Regions from separate parts of the Solidesulfovibrio magneticus RS-1 genome, predicted to be linked through region 2. Evidence: predicted binding sites of a transcription regulator. Region 2 holds the regulator's gene; each other region holds the start of a gene.

Region 1 (5,192 bases), 570 kb from region 2:
ACCGCCTCCAACAACTGGCCGACCTGGACAAACGCCGGGCCGCCATCCTGGAATCCCTGACCGAACGCGACCTCTTGACCGACGCCCTGGCCCGGGACATCGAGGCCGCCCAGGACATGGCCCGGCTGGAAGACCTCTACCTGCCCCACCGCCCCAAGCGCCGCACCCGGGCGGCCATGGCCCGGGAACGGGGACTGGAGCCCCTGGCCGAACTGCTCATGCGCCAACGCGGCGTGCCCCCGGAAAAAGAGGCGGCCCGGTTCGTCAATCCCGAAAAGGACGTGGCCGACGTCGCCGCCGCCCTGGCCGGGGCGCGCGACATCATGGCCGAGGCCATAAGCGAGGACGCCGCCAACCGGGCCGTCCTGCGCGATCTTTTCGCCAAGCGCGGCCGCATCGTCTCGCGTCTGGTCAAGGGCAAGGAAGCAGACGCCGCCAACTATCGGGATTTCTTCGAGCGCGACGAAGCCGTGCGCGCGGTGGCCGGCCACCGCGCCCTGGCCATGTTTCGCGGCGAGCGCGAGGGGCTTTTGGCCCTTTCCCTGCGCCCGGTCGAGGACGAGGCCCTGCGCCAGCTCACGCGCCTGGTGGTCACGGGCCGGGGCAAGGACAGCGAACAGGTGGCCGAGGCGGCCGCCGACGCCTACAAGCGCCTGCTTGGGCCGTCGCTGGAAAACGAACTGCGCGCCAGCCTCAAGGACCGGGCCGACCGGGAGGCCATCGCCATCTTCGCGGCCAATCTGCGCCAAGTGCTCCTGGCCGCGCCCCTGGGACAGGCCCGGGTGCTGGCCCTGGACCCCGGGTTTCGCACCGGGGCCAAGCTGGCCGTCCTGGACGCCCAGGGCAACCTACTCCACTACGAGACCATCTTCCCCACCGGCTCCGAGCGCCAGCGCGACCAGGCGGCCGAGACCCTGCGCCAGCTGTGCGCCGCCCAGGCCATCGAGGCCATCGCCGTGGGCAACGGCACGGCCGGGCGCGAGACCGAACGCTTCGTGGCCGACCTGGGCTTGGGCGTGCCGGTGATCCTGGTCAACGAGGCTGGGGCGTCGATCTACTCGGCTTCGGAAACGGCCCGCAACGAATTCCCGGACCTCGACCTGACCGTGCGGGGCGCGGTAAGCATCGGCCGCCGGCTCATGGACCCCCTGGCCGAACTGGTCAAGATCGACCCCAAATCCATTGGCGTGGGCCAGTACCAGCACGACGTGGACCAGGCCGCCCTCAGGAAGGCCCTGGACGAGGTCGTGTCCAGCTGCGTCAACGCCGTGGGCGTGGATCTCAACACGGCCAGCGTGGAGCTGCTCACCGCCGTCTCGGGCCTGGGGCCAAGCCTTGCCGCCAACATCGTGGCCCACCGCAAGGAAAATGGCCCTTTCCGATCCCGGGCCGAACTGCGCAAGGTCAAGCGCCTTGGTCCCAAGGCTTTCGAGCAGGCAGCCGGTTTTTTGCGCCTTCGCGGCGGGCCGCCCCTGGACGCCACGGCCGTGCATCCCGAGCGCTACGCCCTGGTCGGCCGCATGGCCAAGGACCTGGGCTGCGCCGTGACCGACCTCATCGCCAAGGCGAGCCTGCGGGAAGGCATCGAGCCGGCCCGCTACGTCGCCGGCGACGTGGGCCTGGAGACCCTGCGCGACATCCTGGCCGAACTGGCCAAGCCCGGGCGCGACCCACGCCCCACGTTTTCGGCCTTCGCCTTTGCCGAGGGAGTGAGCGAACTGGCCGATCTGCGTCCGGGGATGCGGCTGCCGGGCCGGGTCACCAACGTCACGGCCTTTGGCGCGTTCGTGGATGTGGGCGTACACCGCGACGGCCTTGTGCACGTGAGCCATCTGGCCGACGCCTACGTGGTCGATCCGGCCAAGGTGGTGGCGGCCGGGCAGGAGGTCATGGTGACGGTGCTGGCCATCGACAAGGAGCGGGGGCGGCTGAGCCTGAGCATGAAGTCCGAGCCGCAAGCAACCACGGGATAACGGGCCTGATCCGCGCCGCCGCCCGGCGGCGCACGTTCATGGCGCTCCCAAAGCCTGACCGCCCGGCCTGGAGAGCGGCCCTTGCCCGGCGGAAGTCGCACTCTGCAGTCGGGCCTTGAGGATCATTGGATTCTTCGCCCGGCGCATTTCCATATTCGTCAAATCAACCCTGCCCCTCTCCCTCTTCGCCTGCGAGGCGGCTTCCTTTCCTGGAGCCTGCCTCGCAGCGCAACACCCTGAAGTACAGAAGCAATCACCCGCTGCATAGCTCCTCATCCTCCTTGAGCGGCCATTCGTGACCGCTCCCCTGCATCCCTGGACATTTTGCTTGCGACATTTATGTCGAACATTTTTGTCGCGCCAAACGCAACAAAAATGTTTGCAACCAATTCCGGTTGACAAATCAAAGCTCGAGTGAATCAGCTATCTTAAATTATATCGATAAGTTATCGAAAAAGTATCACGCCTGGCACACACTGGCATGACTCTTGCCTAAAGAGAGACATTCCAACTTTGCAGCAGGAGGCATTACAAAATGCGCAAGATCGCTATTTACGGCAAGGGCGGCATCGGCAAGTCCACCACCACGCAGAACACCGTCGCCGGGCTGGCGGAAATGGGCAAGAAGGTCATGGTGGTCGGCTGCGACCCGAAGGCCGACTCCACCCGTCTGCTCCTGCACGGTCTGGCCCAGAAGACCGTTCTCGACACCCTGCGCGAGGAAGGCGAAGACGTCGAACTCGATGACATCCTCAAGGAAGGCTACGGCGGCACCATGTGCACCGAGTCCGGCGGCCCCGAGCCCGGCGTCGGCTGCGCCGGCCGCGGCATCATCACCTCCATCAACCTCTTGGAGCAGCTCGGCGCCTACGAGGAAGACAAGAAGCTCGACTACGTCTTCTACGACGTGCTCGGCGACGTCGTGTGCGGCGGTTTCGCCATGCCCATCCGCGACGGCAAGGCCGAGGAAATCTACATCGTCTGCTCCGGCGAAATGATGGCCATGTACGCCGCCAACAACATCTGCAAGGGCATCGTGAAGTACGCCGACACCGGCGGCGTGCGCCTGGGCGGCATCATCTGCAACAGCCGTAAGGTCGATTTCGAAAAGGAAATGATCGAAGAGCTGTGCCGCCAGATCGGCACCCAGATGATCCACTTCATGCCCCGCGAAAATCAGGTGCAGCGCGCCGAAATCAACCGCAAGACGGTCATCGACTACTCCCCCGAGCACGCCCAGGCCGACGAATACCGGGCCCTGGCCAAAAAGATCGACGAAAACAAGATGCTGGTCATTCCCAAGCCCCTGGAAATCGCCCAGCTCGAAAAGCTGCTCGTCGACTTCGGCATCGCCAACTAGTCGCGCCGCTGCCCCGACACACAACGCACACACGCAAGGAGTATTTCATATGCAGACCATGGTCAGAGCGATCGTCCGCCCCGAGAAGACCGATGAAGTCCTGTCCGCCCTGATGGATGCCGGGTTCCCCGCCGTCACCAAGTTCAACGTGGCCGGTCGCGGCAAGCAGCGCGGCATCAAGATCGGCGAGATCCAGTACGACGAGATCCCCAAGGTCATGCTCATCTGCGTCGTGCCCGACTGCGACAAGGACTTCGTGATCAAAACCATCATGGAGAGCGCCCGCAGCGGTTCCAAGGGAGCCTTCGGCGACGGCAAGATCTTCGTGAGCCCGGTGGAAGAGATGTACACCATCTCCTCCGGCGTCAAGGAAGCCTAAGGGGGCGCGTCATGAAGGAGATTATGGCGGTCATCCGCATGAATAAGATGAACCAGACCAAGAAGGCCTTGGCCGACGCGGGCATCCCGGCCTTCGTGGCCCGCGAGGGCTACGGACGCGGCAAGGGTCTGGTCAACCAGGCGGTGCTTGACGGCGCCGCGGCCGGCAACGAGGAAGCCATCGCGCTTCTGGGCACCAAGGGCCGCCTGTACCCCAAGCGCATCATATCCATCGTGGTCCCCGACGATCAGGTCAAGGAAGCTGTGGACGCTCTTATCAGCGTCAACAAGACCGGCCAGGCCGGCGACGGCAAGATCTTCGTTATGCCCGTCTCCGATTCCGTGCGGGTCAGGACCGGCGAAGCCGGCGAAGCGGCCATCGTCTAGCCCGGTTTGGCGGACGTTCCCGGACCCCAAGACCAATGAGGTAGCAGCGAGATGAGCACCAAGCCCACCAATGTCGAAGAGATCAAGAAGGAATTGATCGCCAAGATGCCCACCAAGGTCGCGCGCAAGCGGGCCAAGTCCATCCTCCCGGGCACCGAGGTCGGCGAACCGATTCCCGAAATTCAGTCCAACGTCCGCACCATCCCCGGCATCATCACCCAGCGCGGCTGCACCTACGCCGGCTGCAAGGGCGTCGTTCTCGGCCCCTCCCGGGACATCGTCAACCTGACCCACGGCCCCATCGGCTGCGGCTTCTACTCCTGGCTCACCCGCCGCAACCAGACCGACGCCGGTCCGGACGGGGAGAACTTCATCCCCTACGCGTTTTCCACAGACATGACCGAGCACGACATCGTGTTCGGCGGCGAGAAGAAGCTGCGCGCGGCCATCCAGGAAGCCTACGACAACTTCCACCCCAAGGCCATTTCCATCTTCTCCACTTGCCCGGTCGGTCTTATCGGCGATGACATCCACGCCGTGGCCCGCACCATGCAAGAAGAGCTGGGCATCACCATCTTCGCCAACTCCTGCGAAGGCTATAAGGGCGTGTCCCAGTCCGCCGGCCACCACATCGCCAACAACCAGATCATGAAGCATGTCATCGGCACCAAAGACGTCGAAGTCGAGGGCAAGTTCAAGGTCAACATGCTCGGCGAGTACAACATCGGCGGCGACGCTTTCGAGATCGAGCGCATCCTGGAAAAGTGCGGCTTCACCCTGGTCGCCACCTTCTCCGGCAACTCCACCGTGGAAGATTTCCGCATCGCCCACGCCGCCGACCTCAACACCGTCATGTGCCACCGGTCGCTCAACTACGTGGCCGAAATGATGGAGACCAAGTACGGCATCCCCTGGATCAAGGTGAACTTCATCGGGGCTGAAGCCTCGGCCAAGTCCCTGCGCCGCATGGCCGCCTACTTCGAGGACCAGGAACTCATCGACCGCACCGAGGCCGTCATCGCCGAGGAGCTGGAAAAGGTCAAAACCGTCGTGGACGAAATCAAGCCGCGCACGGACGGCAAGACCGCCATGCT
Region 2 (5,192 bases):
CCTGGACCGGGCTCGCCGCCCCACCGCTCTCGCCGGCAACCACGTTGCCGCGGCGTTCAAAACCTAGAGTTTAGCCGCGTTCGATGTGCCGATGTTCAAGGGAGATATTGTAGCCAGCCTTGGAGAGCGTGTCAAAGACCGACTCGGCCACGGCCACCGAACGGTGGCGGCCGCCGGTGCAGCCAAAAGCCAGGGTCAGGCGGTAACGGCCTTCCTTGGCGTACAGCGGCAGCAGGTAGAGCAGAAATTCGGTCAGCCGGCGCAAAAACTCCCGGCCCGGCTCCTCGGCCAGGACGTAATCGCGCACCGCCGCTTCCTTGCCCGTGCGCTCGCGCAGTTCCTTGTCGAAATAGGGATTGGGCAAAAAGCGCAGGTCAAAGACCATGTCGGCCTCGGAGGGCGGGCCGTACTTGAAGCCGAAGCTCATGACGTGGACCTTGAGGGTTCCGGCGGTGGGCCGGATGGAGGCCCATTTTTCCTGGAGCTTGCGGCGTAGGTCGTGGATGGTGAAATGGGTGGTGTCCAGCACCATGTCGGCGGCGTCGCGAAGGGGCCGCATGCGTTCGCGCTCGGCCAGGGCGGCCTGCTCCAGGCCCATGTCGGCGCTTTCCAGGGGATGGGGCCGGCGGGTAGTGGCGTAGCGGCGGATGATCTCACCGTTATCGGCCTCGAAAAAGATGATCTGGGTAAGGTCCTGTTTACGCCGCACCTCGGCCAGGGTCGCGCCCCAGTCGGTGTCGAGGTCGGCCTGGCGCACGTCCATGCCCAGGGCCAGGCCCTTGTAGCGCTGGCCGCCCTTGTCGTCGAAAAGGCTCATGAGCTTGGGCACGAGGCTGACCGGCAACCCGTCCACGCAAAAAAAACCCAGGTCCTCGAAGACGCGAAGGGCTGTGGATTTTCCGGACCCGGACAGGCCGGTCAAGATAACGACGGGGAGTTCCCTGGCCGCATGTTCCATGGCATTCACCTTCCGGCCCAAGGGCTTAACAAATTTCCCGCGCGTTTGTGTGACAACAAACGCGCGGGAAACGTTTTTTCAGGGAGCCTTAGGCGGCGGCGAGCACCTGCCGCAAGGCCTCGTCGGTTTCGGCGGTCAGAAAGGCCCGCCGGAAGGATTCATCGGACAAAAGCCGCGAGATGTGGGCCAAAATGCGCAAATGCAGGCCCGCGACATGCTCGGGCGCGAGCACCAGGAAGAAGATGCGGCAGGGCTTGAAGTCCAGCGCATCGAAGCTGACGCCCGCAAGGCTTCTCCCGACGACGATGACGATGCGTTCGAGGCTCTCCATCTTGCCGTGGGGAATGGCCACCCCGTCGCCGATGCCCGTGGTTCCGAGGTTTTCCCGGTCGAGCAGCACCTGATGGGCGCGTTTGGCGTCAAAATCGGGCCACTGCTTCTTGATGGGGGCCACGAGCTCGGCCAACACTTCGGACTTGGACTCCGACGCAAGATTCCCGATGACGAACTCGGGCTGGAGATAGTCCTCTAACCGCATCTAAGCGCCCGTTCCAGGATCGATGAGGCCGAAGTCGCCGTTGCGCAGGCGGTAGATGACGTTGGGCCGTTCGGTTTCGGAGTTGATGAACACCAGGAATTCGTACTTGAGAGCCTCCAGCTGCATGGCGGCTTCTTCCACGGCCATGGGCTTGGGCTGATACTCGTCGGTTTCGATGATGGTGGGCACGCGGCCGCCGGCGGCGTCCTCGCTGATGCTGATGACGTCCATGCGGACCTGTTCCACGGTCTGGCGACGGCGGTCCTTTTGCTTCTCGCGGAACTTCTTGGCCTGGGCCTCGATCTTGTCGAGGATCAGGTCAATGGTGGAGTACATGTCCTCGGAGGTTTCGTGAGCCGAGATGTGCATATTGTCGGCCAGGAAGATGACGTCGGCCATCTGCCGGGTCTTTTCCACGGCCAGGTTGACCTGGACATCCGAGGTATCGGTGGACGAGGTGTACTTGCCAAGCTTTTCAAAGCGCTTCCTGGCATAATCGCGCAAATGATCAGACGGCTCGAAATTCTTGAAATTAAAGGTGATGTTCATAGAATCCTCCAGGCTGGCGTGGTGAGAGGCCGGAAACCCGGCCCGAAGCATCAGAAAACCGCCTTGCGCTTCGACGACGACTCGATTCCCATGGCCGTGCGATACTTGGCCACGGTTCGCCGGGCGATGTTGATTTGCAGTTCATCCTTGAGCATGTCGGCGATGGCCTCGTCGCTGATGGGCTTTTTGTCATTCTCGCCGGAAATAATGCGCTTGATCATGGCCTTGACCGACTCGGAGCCTACCGTGCCCCCGTCGTCGAGTTCCAGGGCGCTGTTGAAAAAGAACTTGAGTTCAAAGATGCCGTGGGGCGTGGCCACGTACTTGTTGGACGTAATGCGGCTGACGGTGGACTCGTGCATGCTGATGTCGTCGGCCACGTCCTTGAGGATCAGCGGCCGCAGCTTGGTCACGCCGTCCTCGAAAAATCCGCGCTGAAACTTCACGATGCTCTCCAGGACCTTATACAGCGTGCGCTGGCGTTGGTACAGGCTCTTCATAAGCCACATGGCCGAACGCATCTTGTCCTGGAGGTAGTCCTTGTCCTTGTCGTTTCGCGGCAGGCTGCCGTCGGTGTAGGACATGTTGAGTCCCAGGCGCGGCATCCCCTCCTCGTTGAGCAGGATGACGAAGTCCTCGCCGTACTTGTAGACGAAGGCGTCGGGGCTGACGTAGATCGGGTCCCCCGAACCGTAGCTGGCTCCGGGCATGGGATCGAGGGTCTGGATCAGCTCCAGGTATTCCTTGAGCTTTTCCATGGTCAGGTGAAATTTCTTGGCCAGGGGCTTGTAGCGCTTCTTTTCGAGATCTTCGAGATGCTCGCGCACCAGTTCGATGAGGATGGGATCGTCGTAGCCGTAGACTTCGATCTGAATGAGCAGGCATTCGCTGGGAGTGCGAGCGGCCACGCCCACGGGATCGAAGCGCTGGAGGCGGTGGAGCACCTTTTCGACATGCGCCGGGTCGGCGTTGGCCATGCCGGCGATTTCCTCGACCGTGGCCCGCAGATAGCCCGAGGAATTGAGGCTGCCGACGATGGTCTCGCCGATCTCCACTTCCTTGGCCGTGAAATTGGACAGGTGCATCTGCCAGCCGAGGTGGCCGTCGAGGGACGGCTTGGAGGCCAGGCGAGCGTCGAAAGCCATGCCCTCTTCGGGAACTTCCAGGTCGCGGGACAGGGACTGCTTGCTCGTGCTGGCGAAATCGCCAAGGTAGTCGTCCCACTCGGCGTTTTTGAGCAGCTCCTTTTCCATGGCCGCGTCGGCTCCCGTGGGGCCATTGTTGTCCTCGACCATGACGCGTTCGGGCTGGCGGTCCTCCTCGACGGATTCCTCCAGAAGAGGATTTTCCAAAAGCTCCTGCTGCACGCTTTCAAGCAGCTCCAGCCGCGACAGCTGCAAGAGCTTGATGGCTTGCTGCAGCTGGGGGGTCATCACCAGCTGTTGGGAAAGCTTGAGTTGCTGCCGCAGTTCCAGGGCCATGCTTACCGCCGTGCTCGAAAGTCGTTGACGTTACCGGGGTCGTCTCCGGGCTTTGCCCGGCTCAGGGCCACCCCGCCCAACAAAAACCATGCCACAATTGAAGCCTTGTGGCAATCGGCACAATCGGCCTTCAGCCGAGGAACCACTGGTAGGCCGCCTCCAGACGGCCCTTGGCGGCCAAAATGTAGCGCACGGCCTCGCGCACGGCGCCCTGCCCGCCTCCGCGCCGCGACACCCACAAGGCCAGATCGAGGATTTCGGGCTGGGCGTCGGCCACAGCCATGGGCAGACCGACCAGCTCCATGGGGCCGGCGTCCACCCAATCGTCGCCGAGAAAGGCGGCCTGATGCGGGGCCAGCCCGGCCCGGGCCAGGATGCCTTCCAGCACGGCCACCTTGCGGTAGTGGCCGGGGTGGTATTCCTCAATGCCCAGTTCCCGCATCCGGGCGGCCACGGCCGGGCTGTCCAGGCCGCTGACGACCGCCACGGCCAGCCCCGCCGCCTGGGCCGCCTTGATGCCTAAACCGTCGTGGACATGAAAACGCTTGGTCACCTCGCCCCGGGCATCGACGTAGATGCCGCCGTCGGTCATGACGCCATCGACGTCGAGCACCAGCAACTCCACGTCCCGGGCGCGCGCAATGGCCAGCTTGGCGTCTTCAGGCATAACAGCCTCCCTTGCGATGCGACGGCGGCATGGTTTGAACGCAAGGCCATGTCCCCAACCGCCGACAGGTGCAATCTAGCCCAAAAATCGCACCATGACCAGAAGATAAACGTTTTTAGCGCCTTGCCAAGCCATGCAGCCCTTTGGCCGAAAAAAAGTCCGGAGAAGCCGCCTTCCCCGGACCGTGCAATCTTTTTGCGCTTGGGCCGTCTAGCCCTTGTGCCGCTTGGCCGCGGCCACGAACTCGCGGAACAGCGGATGCGGACGCATGGGGCTGCTTTTGAATTCGGGATGGAACTGGCAGCCCAGGAACCAGGGATGGTCGGGCAGCTCCACCATCTCGACCAGTTCGCCGTCCGGGGACAGGCCGCTTAAGACCAAGCCGGCTTCCTCAAAATTGCCGGCGTAGGCCTTGTTGAACTCGTAGCGGTGGCGGTGGCGCTCGGAGATTTCCGACGCGCCGTAGGCGGCGGCCGCCTTGGTGCCCGGCGCGACCACGCAGGGATAGGCGCCCAGGCGCATGGTGCCGCCCTTGTCGCTGGTCGGGTCGCGGTGCTCGATGGTCTGGGTGCGGAAGTCGTACCACTCGCGCATGAGGTAGATGACCGGATGTTGCGTGGTCAGGTCGAACTCCTCGGAGTTGGCCCCGTCAAGGCCCAGCACGTTGCGGGCGTATTCGATGACCGCGCACTGCATGCCCAGGCAGATGCCGAAGAAGGGGATCTTCTTGGTGCGGGCGTATTCGATGGAGGCGATCTTGCCTTCCACCCCGCGCGAGCCGAAACCGCCGGGAACGAGGATGCCGTCAATGCCCGAAAGCGTGGCGGCCACGTTTTCCCGGGTCAGCTCCTCGGAGTTGACGTAAACGAAATTGACCGACACCCCGGCGTGGACGCCGCCGTGGACCAGGGATTCGTGAAGGCTCTTGTAGGCCTCCTTGAGGTCCACGTACTTGCCGACGATGGCGATGGACACCGTACCGACCGGGTTTTCCAGGCG
Region 3 (5,192 bases), 2.1 Mb from region 2:
AAAACCCGCGTGTTCGCGCCCACGCCCGGCAGGATCGGATTCGTTTTGAGATCGGGATTGTTGGTGAAAAGCGAGTAGGAAAGGCCGTCAGCGGCGATGCTGAGGCCCCAGGTGGAGATGTCGCCCATGGCGCGCTGCTGGGCATAGCGCAGGCTGGCCTTGAAAACGTCAGCCTCGGTGGCGGCCGTGATGTTGTTCGTCGAGTATTTGCTGATGGCGACGGCGGATAAGATGCCAAGCAGCAGCAAAACGACAATAATTTCGATCAGGGTGAACCCACGCTGGTTCGCGGACCGACTCCTTCGAGCCGGCCGTTTCAGGCCAACGCTTTGACAAATCATGCTTTCTCCGCCATGCTGCAAGATGCCTCGGACAACAATTCCAGCAAACTTAACTGAGCTATAACCATTTCCGGGTCCTATGCAAATTGAAAAGAATCCGCTCTGGCGGGCCGGGAAACACCCGCTCCTCTGGGGCTGCCTGCTGCTGACCGCCGTCACCGTCCTCAACAACTGGCCCATGGCCTCCTTCGGCTTCGCCTGGGACGACCACGGCTATGTGATCCGCAACTATGCCATACAAGATCCCGTCTCGCTCAAAACCATCCTGTGGTGCCTGACCGCCTTTGCCGAAGCCAACTGGCACCCCATGACCTGGCTGGCGCTGCACCTGCAATTCCAGTTTTTCGGCCTCAATCCCGGCGGCTACCACGTCACCAATCTGCTCCTGCACATCGCCAACACGCTGCTGCTCTACGCCCTGCTCTACCGCACCACCCGCGCCGTGGGCAAAAGCCTGTTCGTGGCCGCGCTTTTTTCCGTACATCCCCTGCACATCGAATCCGTTGCCTGGATTTCCGAAATAAAAGACGTGCTGAGCACCTTCTTCTTTCTGCTCACGCTTCATGCCTACGCCAGTTACGCCCGTCGCCCGGAGCTGTGGCGCTATGGCCTTGTCGGCCTGCTGCTGGCCCTGGGTCTCGCCTCCAAGCCCATGCTGGTCACCGCGCCGTTCGTCATGCTGCTGCTCGACTACTGGCCCCTTGGCCGCTGGACCGGCGGCCCGGAGGCGGCTTTCCCGGGCGCGGCCGGCCCGCGCTTCCCGAACCGCCGGCTTATCCTGGAGAAACTGCCGTTTTTCGCCATGGTCGCCGTGGTCTGCGTCCTGACCTTCCTGGCCCAACGAGAAGGGGGGGCGGTGGTGCATCTGGGCGCCATCTCCCTTGCCCTGCGCCTGGGCAACGTGGCCAATTCCTACGTCCTGTATCTCTGGCGGATGCTGTGGCCGTGGCCACTGTCCTTTTTCTACCCCTACACCCCGGTGCCGCCCTGGCGCATCGTCCTGTGCTTGTGCGGCCTGGTCGCCCTGAGCCTTGTGGCCTGGCGCAACAGACGCCGCGCCCCCTATGTCCTGTGCGGCTGGCTCTGGTATCTTGGAACCCTGGTCCCGGTCATCGGCCTCGTGCAGGTCGGCTCCCAGGCCATGGCCGACCGCTATACCTACATCCCTTCCATAGGCGTGTTCGTCGCCGCGGCCTGGCTCCTGGACGCCCTGCGCACGCGTCTGCGCGTCAGCGTCCTGTTGCCGGCGGCGCTGGCCGGCGCGACCATTTTCATGGCCATGTCCGCCAGCCTGGATTATTTGCTCAAATGGATCAATGAAGAAGAACTGTACCAGCACGGATTGAACATTTATCCCGATAATGCCATCGCGCTCAACAATTACGGCATTTATCTCGTCGAGAGGCAAAAAAACGACAGGGCGTTGCAACACTTCAAAAAGGAAATGGAAATCAACCCCCAGGCCGCGCGGGGCCTGATCAATCTGGGCAGCCTGGCCTTATTGGAAAGAAAATACCCCGAAGCGCTCCAGCATCTGGTCGCAGCCCTGCGAGTAAACCCCAAAAACGGGATGATCTATTACTTATTGGGGCAAGTTTTTTTAAAGATTCATGACTATACCGTGGCGGAAGCGCTTTTCCGCCACGCCTTGCACTCCAAACAAAGCGTCTCGCGAGCCGCGGCGGCCTTGGCCGATCTCTATGTCACGCAGGGACGCCATGACGAGGCCCTGGACGTCGCCGCAGCCTTCCTGCCGAATCTCTACGACAAAGACCCGCCAAAAGCCCTGCTCCTGTGGAACGCCAGCCGGGCGCACCGGCTCAAGGGCGACACTGCAAAGGCGCGAGAAGTCGCCGCCGAGGCGCTCAGGCTTCAACCCGTCTTTCCCAACGCCTCTCGGGAGCTGGCGCTCCTGGCCCTTGGCGACGGAGCACTGGACGCTGCCGTCAGCCTGCTCAAGGAGTCGCACCAACAAACGCCCTGGGAACCCGAAAACTGGGCCTTGCTCGGCCAGCTTTACCTCCGCCAGGGAAAATACAGCCGGGCTTACGAGCAATTTCGCCGCGCCCTGACCCGCAGCCAGGAACTGCACGCCACAACGGAAACCGAGATCCACCTGGCCCTGGCCGCCCTGCTGCAACGCTTCGGCCGTCCGGACATCGCCGCCCTCCACGTCGCCCGGGCCCACGATCTGCGCATCCTGTGCAGCCCGAAGGACGCTCCGGCATTTCGCAGCCGCTTGGAAGAAGCCGCCCCGGCGGTTTCCCCGCCCATCCAGGGCTCGCCCCAGTAAGCGCCCGGGCCAAGCCGCCCCAGGAGCCGCCGCCCCGGGCAAGTCCCACCGCCCGGACCCCAAGACCGGGCTGGAGAGCCAGGTGCGCGGGCTGCCCCCGGCGTCGGGAGCCTGTTGGCCGCCAAGGTCCATCCGACGTTCCGGGCATTCAAAACAAGGATGCCCCGCGCAAACACCGTTGCGCGGGGCATCCGACGCGTCGCATCTATTCCAGAGTGAACTTGTAGGTCATGATCGATGCCGAACCGGACACGTTGCTCCACCAAGCCGCCGGACCGGTCCCGGTGACCGCGCCAGTAACATAGGCCGTCACCACGCCACCGGTGGCATTATAGGAACCAATGAAATCCGTCACGTTTCCAGACCGTGAGTTGGAAAAGTTGCTGGCGTTGCTGCCCGGGTTTGACATCATGAAGGAATGATAGTCGTTGGTGGCCATGGTCACGACGGCCGGCAGCGCGCCCATGGCGGTTTTGATCTGCGCCTGTTTCTGCAGATCGTTATATTTGGGGATGGCCACGGCGGCCAGGATGCCGAGAATGACCAGCACGGCGATGATTTCAATAAGCGTGAAGCCCTGTTCGCCGTGCCGCAATGTCCTTGCCTTTTCCATCTGTCTCCTCCTGTTGTTTCGCCTTGCGGCGCTTTCAGCCAAGCACAAACCATGCCCAGTTCCGATTCGTCAGCCAATGGCCAGCATTCGAAACGATCCAGGCCCGGAAAATCGTTGTCGGGCCTATCTTCCACGGTCCTATACTCCAAAAAATGATGCCTTGCCCTACAAAATTTGAAGGCCGGCAGTCCCTCAGCCGCCCTGGCCGCGGAAAGGCCCGACAGCGATGCCAAGCTTTTTGACCCGATGCCACAGGCTGCGCTCTTTAATCCCCAAAAGCGCCGCCGCCCTGGACTGGACGCCGCCAGTACGCGACAAGGCCGCTTCAATGAGCGTTCGTTCATAGGCGGCCAGACGACTGTCCAGGTCCGCCGCCTCGTCGCCAGCCGTGGCCTCGGCCGGCCCCTGGCCGGAAAGCCCTGGCAAATGGCGCGGCGCGATTTCGTCCCCGCCGGCCAGCACCGTGGCTCGTTCCAGCACGTTTTTGAGTTCCCGCACATTGCCAGGCCAGTCGTGGGCCAACAGCCGCTGCAGGGCCTCGACGGAAAGCCGCGCGCCAGGGCGAAAACCTTCCAGAAAACGGCCGGCCAGGAGGGGAATGTCCTCCCGGCGGTCCCGAAGCGGCGGCAGGCGCACCGGGAAAACGTTCAGGCGATGATAAAGATCTTCCCGAAACCGTCCCTGGCGGATCATTTCCGGCAGGTCGCGGTGGGTGGCCGCCACCACCCGGACGTCCAGGCGCAAGGGCTTGCCGCCACCCACCCGCTCGAACTGGCGCGATTCAATGGCGCGCAAAATCTTGGCCTGGGTTTCCGGCGGCATATCGCCGATCTCGTCAAGAAACAGCGTCCCTTGGGCGGCTTTTTCGAATTTGCCGATCTTGCGCGCCACCGCACCGGTAAAGGCGCCCCGCTCATGGCCGAAAAGCTCGCTTTCCAGCAATCCCTCGGGAATGGCCGCGCAGTTGACCGCCACGAACGGCCCCTTGGCCCGGCCGCTTTTTTCGTGAAGGCTTAAGGCCGCCAACTCCTTGCCGACGCCGGATTCACCCAGCAGCAGCACCGTGGCATCCGTGGCCGCAACCTTGAGCAGCTGCGAGAAAACCGCCCGCATGGCCCGGCTCTCGCCCACCATGTTCGGGAAAAGCGCCCGGGCGTCCATGGCGCTTAAAAGCTCCACAACCTGGTCGAAAACCCCCTCAAGCCGGTCCAGCTCGTCACGCGAACGCGCCGCCGGAGCCGGCGTCTGGGCCAGGACGTCTATCTGGCGGGTTGAATGCAAAAACCGCCGGATGGGCCGGCGCACCCACAGGAGCAGCCCGGTGGCCGCCAGATAGACCGCGCCGCCGGACAGGAGACTGAGGATTTCGGCATGTCGCCACCAGAAAAGCCCCGGCCACAAGGAACCGGCCGTCAGGATGGGCAAAGCGGCCACCCCGCCCAGGATGCCGGGCACCAAAATGAGCAGGCTGCCCCCGACAAGGGGCGAATCCCTTTTGCGCGGAGAGTCCTGTTCCATGGGCTTTGGCGCGGCCACCGGCCCCTCACATCTTGGTTTGCGCCTGGGTCAGATCCCACATGGGCATGAAGATGGCCAGGGCGAAAAACCCGACCACGCCGGCCAGTCCCACGATGAGCACCGGCCCCAGGGCGTCGGACAGGCGCTTGACGGCAAAAGCCACCTCGGCGTCGTAGTGCTCGCTTATGGCCGAAAGCATTTCGTCAAGGTTGCCGGATTCCTCGCCCACGGCCACCATGGTCACCACCATGGGCGTAAAATATTTGGCCCGGGACAACGGCCCGGCCAAGCCCTGGCCGGACTTGATCATCTCCTGGATGCGGCGGAATTCCTTGGCAATGGCCGCGTTGCCGATGGTGCCGACCAGGATGTCGATGGTGGTCAGCACCGGCACGCCGCTGGCCTGCAGGATGGAAAAAATGGCGGC
Region 4 (5,192 bases), 590 kb from region 2:
GCCTCCAGGGCCGCTTCCAATCCTTCGGCCTCGGCCTGGGCCGCGCCCGAGGGTTGTCCCTCTCCGGCGGCCAGGGTCAGGCCGGCGGCCAGTTCCTGGATGCGCGCCCGGTTGCGTTCCCACATGGCCAGGGCCTCGGGCGCGGCGCAAAGGGGCTTGTGGTAGCTCGTGGAGAGCAGCCAGGCCCGCACGGTCAGGGGATGGACGCCGTAGCCAAGCAGATCGGCCAGGGTCGGCACGGCCTCGGCCCCTTCGCGGCCGCAGATGCGCCCGCCGACCAGCCAGACGGCCGGGGCCAGCCCGGCCCCGCCAGCCCAGACGGCGCGCAGGTTCTCGATATGTGGGAAGGTCTTGTCCTCGTCGGTGGCCACCACCGTCACGGCCGGCAGGGCGCGCACGGCCGCCGAGGCCATCTGGAGAAACCAGCTCGGCCGCACGTTGCCCCAGGCCGTGGCCCAGACGTCGCCGGCCTTGAGATCCTTGAGGCTCACGCGCTTTAAAAGCGTGAAATCCCGGGGATGGTCCTTGGCGTAGGAGTCGAGATCCACGGTCTTGCCCAGGCACAGCTTGGTCATGTCCAGGCCGAGCAGGCCGCCGTAGGCCTTGTCCCGGGCCACGTCGAAGTAGACGCTGCGCAGCTTCTCGTAGGCCAGGCCCTTGTCCATAAGCTTTCGGGCCAGGGCCATGGCCTCGTCCATGGCCTCGCCGGCTAGGGGAAAGACCGCGTCGGCGACGCCCAGGCTTTCGGCCAGGGCGGCGACCTGCTCCCGGGCTTCGGCAGCATACTCCCGGCACTTGCGTCCGGCCGCCCGCGAGGCATCCAGGCAGCGGTCGTCCAGGTCGGCCAGGCCCACGGCCAGGGTCGGCCGGCCGCCGGAGCGGGAAAGGGTGCGCCGCAGCACGTCCAGGGTGACGATGCGCCGCCAGGCGTCCAGGTCGCCGGGTTCGGGCAGGGGCGGGCCGAAGGTGAAAAGCCCGGGCGCGGCCGCGGCCGGGTCGAGATGGACCGGATCGGGCTGGCCGACGCTGGTGAGCGCCACGCCTTTTTTCTCGGGCGCGGCAAAAAGGGTGGTGGACAGGTAGCGCTCGCCGCTGTCGGCCAGGATGACCACGATGAGCCCCTCGGCCAGTTCCCCGGCCAGCCGCGCCGCCGCCGCCATGGCCGCGCCGCCGCTCATGCCGGCCAGGATGCCTTCGTCCCGGGCCAGACGCCGAGCCATGGCAAAGGCGTCCTCGTCCTCTACCGGCACGATGGCGTCCAGGGCGTGCTTGTTAAATATGCCCGGAGGATAGGACTCCTGCATGTTTTTAAGGCCCTGGATCTTATGGCCGGGCCTGGGCTCCACCGCCGCCACGGTGATGGCGGGGTTGAGTTCTTTCAATTTCTTGACCAGCCCCATGGCCGTGCCCGAGGTGCCCAGGGCGGCCACCACGTGGGTGACGGCCCCGCCCGTGGATTCGAAGATCTCCACGGCCGTGGCCGCGTAGTGGGCTTCGATGCTGGCCGGGTTGTTGAACTGGTCCATGAGCACGTAGCGGTCGGGTTCTTCCCGGGCCAGGCGGTAGGCTTCCTCGATGGCCCCATCGGTGCCCCGGTTGCCCGGGGTGAGCACGATTTCCGCGCCGTAGGCACGCATGATGCGCTTGCGTTCCTCCGAGGCCGAGGCCGGCATGAGCAGCTTTAGCGGGTAGCCCTTGACGGCGCAGACCATGGCCAGGCCGATGCCGGTGTTGCCCGAGGTGGCCTCGATGACCGTGCGCCCGGAGGTGAGTTCCCCCGAGCGTTCGGCCGCTTCGATCATGGCCAGGGCCACCCGGTCCTTGATGGAGCCGCCGGGGTTTCGCGACTCGATCTTGGCGCAGATGGTCACGCGCGGATTGGGGCAAACCCGGCGCATCCGCACCAGCGGTGTCTTGCCGACCAGGGACAACACGGAATCGTGGATCATGGCGCGCCTCTCGGAAATTTGGCCCGCATTCGTCCGGGCAGGGTCCGTGGTAGGCAAAAAACCGCCAACCGGCAAGAGTGGCAGGAAATTTGCTTGGGCTTGGTCAGTTCAACCAAGGAAGGGGCCATGGAGATCAACAAGTACCTTGCCGACAACCTGGCGTATCTGGCCGAGACCGGCGACCCGGTCGGGCGCTGGCTGGCCGAGGAAAATCCCGATCCGGCCATTGTCCACGAGCGGCTGCACCGCAACGCCTCGGGCATCGTGGATTGGCGCATGGACGACGGCGTGGGGCTGTTCGAGAAGCTGCCACCGCCGTTTTTCTACCGCGACTGGCGGCCCAAGGAGCAGCTTGAGGGCGCGGGAACCATCATTGTCGGCGTGGGCATCGGTTATGGCCTCAACCACGTGCTGACCGGCACGCCGGATTCCCACAAGGTGCTGGTGGCCGAACCCCGGCCGGAGATGCTCCTGGCTTGCCTGGGCCAGACCGATTACCGGCCTTATCTGCGCCATGGCAAGCTGCGTTTCGTGCCGCCCCGCGCGGCCGACATTGAGCTGGCCATCCAAAATTTTGACGTGAGCTTCCTGTTTTCCCGGGTCTGGCTGCGAAACGATCTGGCCTGCCAGCAGATAGGGCCGGAATATCCGCGCCTGGGGGCGCTGGTCAAAGCCAAGATGGAAAGCCTGTCGGTGGAGCTCACCACGCTGCGCCACAAGCAGGAAGTCATGGTCGGCAACGAACTGCGCAATTATTCCCGGGCCATGGACGAAGGCAGTCTGGCCCGCATGGCCGGTATGGCCAAGGGACTGACGGCCGTGCTGCTTGGGGCGGGTCCGTCTCTGGCCGGGTTCGCGCCGGTGCTGCGGGAGCATCGCGACAAGGGCTTTTACGCCGCCGCCCTCCAGACCCTGCCGGCCCTGGAGCGGCTGGGCATCAAGCCTGACCTGTGTCTGGCCATCGATTTTAACGACAACATGATGCAAAGCCTGGATAATTTGCGCGACCTGTCGTTTGCGGCCGATATCCCCTTTGTCTATTCCACCAAGATGGACCCGGCGGTGGTGGCCCGTTATCCCGGGCCGCGCATCCCGCTGTGGACCCAGGGCGGCATCGGCACCTACGTGCTCAAGGACCAGGAACTGGTGCTGGACGCCGGCGGCAACGTGTCGGTGACGTTGGAACGCCTGCTGGGCTGGGCCGGGGCCGAACGCTTCGTGTTCGTCGGCTGCGACCTGTCCTGGCAGGGCGAACGCACCCACGTGGACGGCCACCACAACGCCGTCTGGGTGCACACCTACAATCCCCGCGACGACGTGAAGCTCAATAATCTGCACGGCCAGACCATCTACACCCACATGGGTTTTTTGGCTGCCAAGCGCGACATCGAAAAGGACATCGCCGCCTCCTCGGCCGGGTTTTTCAACCTCTACGGCGGCGGCGTGGTCATCGACGGTGCGGTCAACTTGGGGCCGGCCGATCTGGCCTCGGGGGAGCTTTTCGCCAGCCGGGGCGCGGCCAAGGACGTGTTTCTCTCGGCCCTGGCCCGGGCGGCCAGTCCGCGCGTGCGGCCCATCTTCGCGCCCAAGGCCGCGTCCTGGGCGACGTCGCTCAAAAACGCTTCCCGGCGGCTGGAAAAGCTCATGCGCAAGGCCGACAAGCACCAGCAGGAGATCAAGGACCTGCTCTCCCAGATCCAGTTCTTTACCCGCCACGATCCGCTCTACATGCCCTATCTCTACAACGAGATCATGGACTTGGCTGGGCTGGTGCAGACCAAAAAACGCTATGGCGTCAAGGAACTGACGGCATTCAAGGCCATCCGGGGCCGCATTCTGGAAAAGACCCGGGAGATCGACGCCTGTCTGGCCCCGTCGGGGTCCTGGGCGGCCTGAAGCGAAAATTTGACGCAAAACGAGACGCGGCCGCGCTCCGAAAGGGCGCGGCCGCGTTTTTTCGTGATCCGGGGCAGGGATGGCGACGGTTGCCGGACGCGACACTAGCCGAAATCCGGCCAGTCCTTTTCGAAGCGGACCTTGCCCTTGGTCTTTTTGTATTTGCGCATGAGCACGTACAGCGCGCCCGCGCCGCCGTGGCGGGGCAGGGCGGTGGTAAAGGCCAACACCACGCGCTTTAAGGGGTCGTGGGTGAGCCAGGACTTGAGTTCTTCCTTGAGCACCGGCAGCCCCCCCGGGGAATTGGCCCCGCGGCCGGGAATGAGCAGCAGGCAGCGCTTGCCGGCCAGATACTGCTCGCGCATGAAATGGAACAGGGTGAGCTTGGCCTGATCGGCGTTGAAACCGTGGAGGTCCAGATGGGCCTCGGGCGAGAACTGGCCGGCCCGCAGTTGGCGGTAGATCTTGGGGTCGAGGTCGGTGATGAAGCCCTGGACGTATTCATCGCTGTATTCCAGGGTGAATTCCACCTTGCCGTCGACGAGATCGCGCAGGGCGGTGAGCGCGTTTTGCTCCTCGTCGGCCGGGGAGGGGGGGGCTGGCGGCGGCGCGACGGGACGCACGTCACGGCCGCCAATTTTTTCCCGGTCGAGCTTGGCCACGCCGGACATGGCCCGCAGGAAATCCGATTCGTCAATTTCCTCGGGAGCGGTCGGTTTGGCGGCGGCAGCGGCCACGGCCTTGGACACGGCCGGGGGAAGGTCCTTTTTCCGGGCCACCTTGACGCCTTTGAGGGAGTCGGCAAAGGGGCGAAAGGCGGTGGGGTCGTCTTTTTTCGACATAGGAGGGGCAGGCTAGCGGCTTGGGGCGGCCTTGGCAAGCGCGCCTCTGGCCTTTGCCGCTGCCCTGGTGTAGGTCTGACAGGGCAGGGAGTTCGCCGAAAAAATGGTCCGGCGGTTGACGCGGCAGGACCTCGACTTATTATGTAAACTTGCCGGGCCACCAGCCGGAAATGGGAGATACTGCCCCTATGAGCGTTGCATACAAGGATTACTACAAGCTCCTCGGCGTCTCCAAGACCGCCAGCCAGGATGAAATATCCAAGGCTTTCAAGAAGCTCGCCCGTAAGCACCATCCCGACCTCAACCAGAACGACCCCGAGGCCGAGAAGAAGTTCAAGGAGTGCAACGAGGCCTACGAGGTCTTAAAAGACCCCGAAAAGCGCAAGCTCTACGATTCCCTCGGAGCCAACTGGCAGGACGGCCAGCATTTCCAGCGTCCGCCGGGGTTTGAAAACGTCCGCTACAATTTCGGCGGCCCGGGCGGCCAGCAGTTCGACGCCGGGTC

Evidence for each region. The regulator sigma-54, encoded in region 2, starts transcription at its own class of promoters, with help from an activator protein. The targets are predictions, from matches to a motif close to CTGGCACGGNNNNTGCTT.
Region 1: the regulator sigma-54 is predicted to act here: its motif matches at 2,450-2,467, upstream of nifH (nitrogenase iron protein).
Region 3: the regulator sigma-54 is predicted to act here: its motif matches at 3,288-3,305, upstream of DMR_RS03220 (pilin).
Region 4: the regulator sigma-54 is predicted to act here: its motif matches at 2,027-2,044, upstream of DMR_RS14645 (motility associated factor glycosyltransferase family protein).

Annotation. Positions count from the first base shown of each region.
Region 1 is NC_012796.1:2,318,863-2,324,054, reverse strand. Features, by position in the region: gene DMR_RS09730 (Tex family protein) at 1-1,973, shown strand, start outside; gene nifH (nitrogenase iron protein) at 2,509-3,333, shown strand; gene DMR_RS09720 (P-II family nitrogen regulator) at 3,383-3,712, shown strand; gene DMR_RS09715 (P-II family nitrogen regulator) at 3,724-4,098, shown strand; gene nifD (nitrogenase molybdenum-iron protein alpha chain) at 4,150-5,192, shown strand, end outside.
Region 2 is NC_012796.1:2,885,757-2,890,948, forward strand. Features, by position in the region: gene rapZ (RNase adapter RapZ) at 71-958, opposite strand; gene DMR_RS12360 (PTS sugar transporter subunit IIA) at 1,047-1,496, opposite strand; gene hpf (ribosome hibernation-promoting factor, HPF/YfiA family) at 1,497-2,045, opposite strand; gene rpoN (RNA polymerase factor sigma-54) at 2,096-3,526, opposite strand; gene DMR_RS12375 (KdsC family phosphatase) at 3,657-4,193, opposite strand; gene DMR_RS12380 (CTP synthase) at 4,404-5,192, opposite strand, start outside.
Region 3 is NC_012796.1:755,779-760,970, reverse strand. Features, by position in the region: gene DMR_RS03230 (prepilin-type N-terminal cleavage/methylation domain-containing protein) at 1-341, opposite strand, end outside; gene DMR_RS03225 (tetratricopeptide repeat protein) at 421-2,634, shown strand; gene DMR_RS03220 (pilin) at 2,840-3,247, opposite strand; gene DMR_RS03215 (sigma-54 interaction domain-containing protein) at 3,440-4,765, opposite strand; gene DMR_RS03210 (type II secretion system F family protein) at 4,791-5,192, opposite strand, start outside.
Region 4 is NC_012796.1:3,473,712-3,478,903, reverse strand. Features, by position in the region: gene DMR_RS14650 (cysteine synthase) at 1-1,949, opposite strand, end outside; gene DMR_RS14645 (motility associated factor glycosyltransferase family protein) at 2,076-3,845, shown strand; gene DMR_RS14640 (Smr/MutS family protein) at 3,950-4,687, opposite strand; gene DMR_RS14635 (DnaJ C-terminal domain-containing protein) at 4,876-5,192, shown strand, end outside.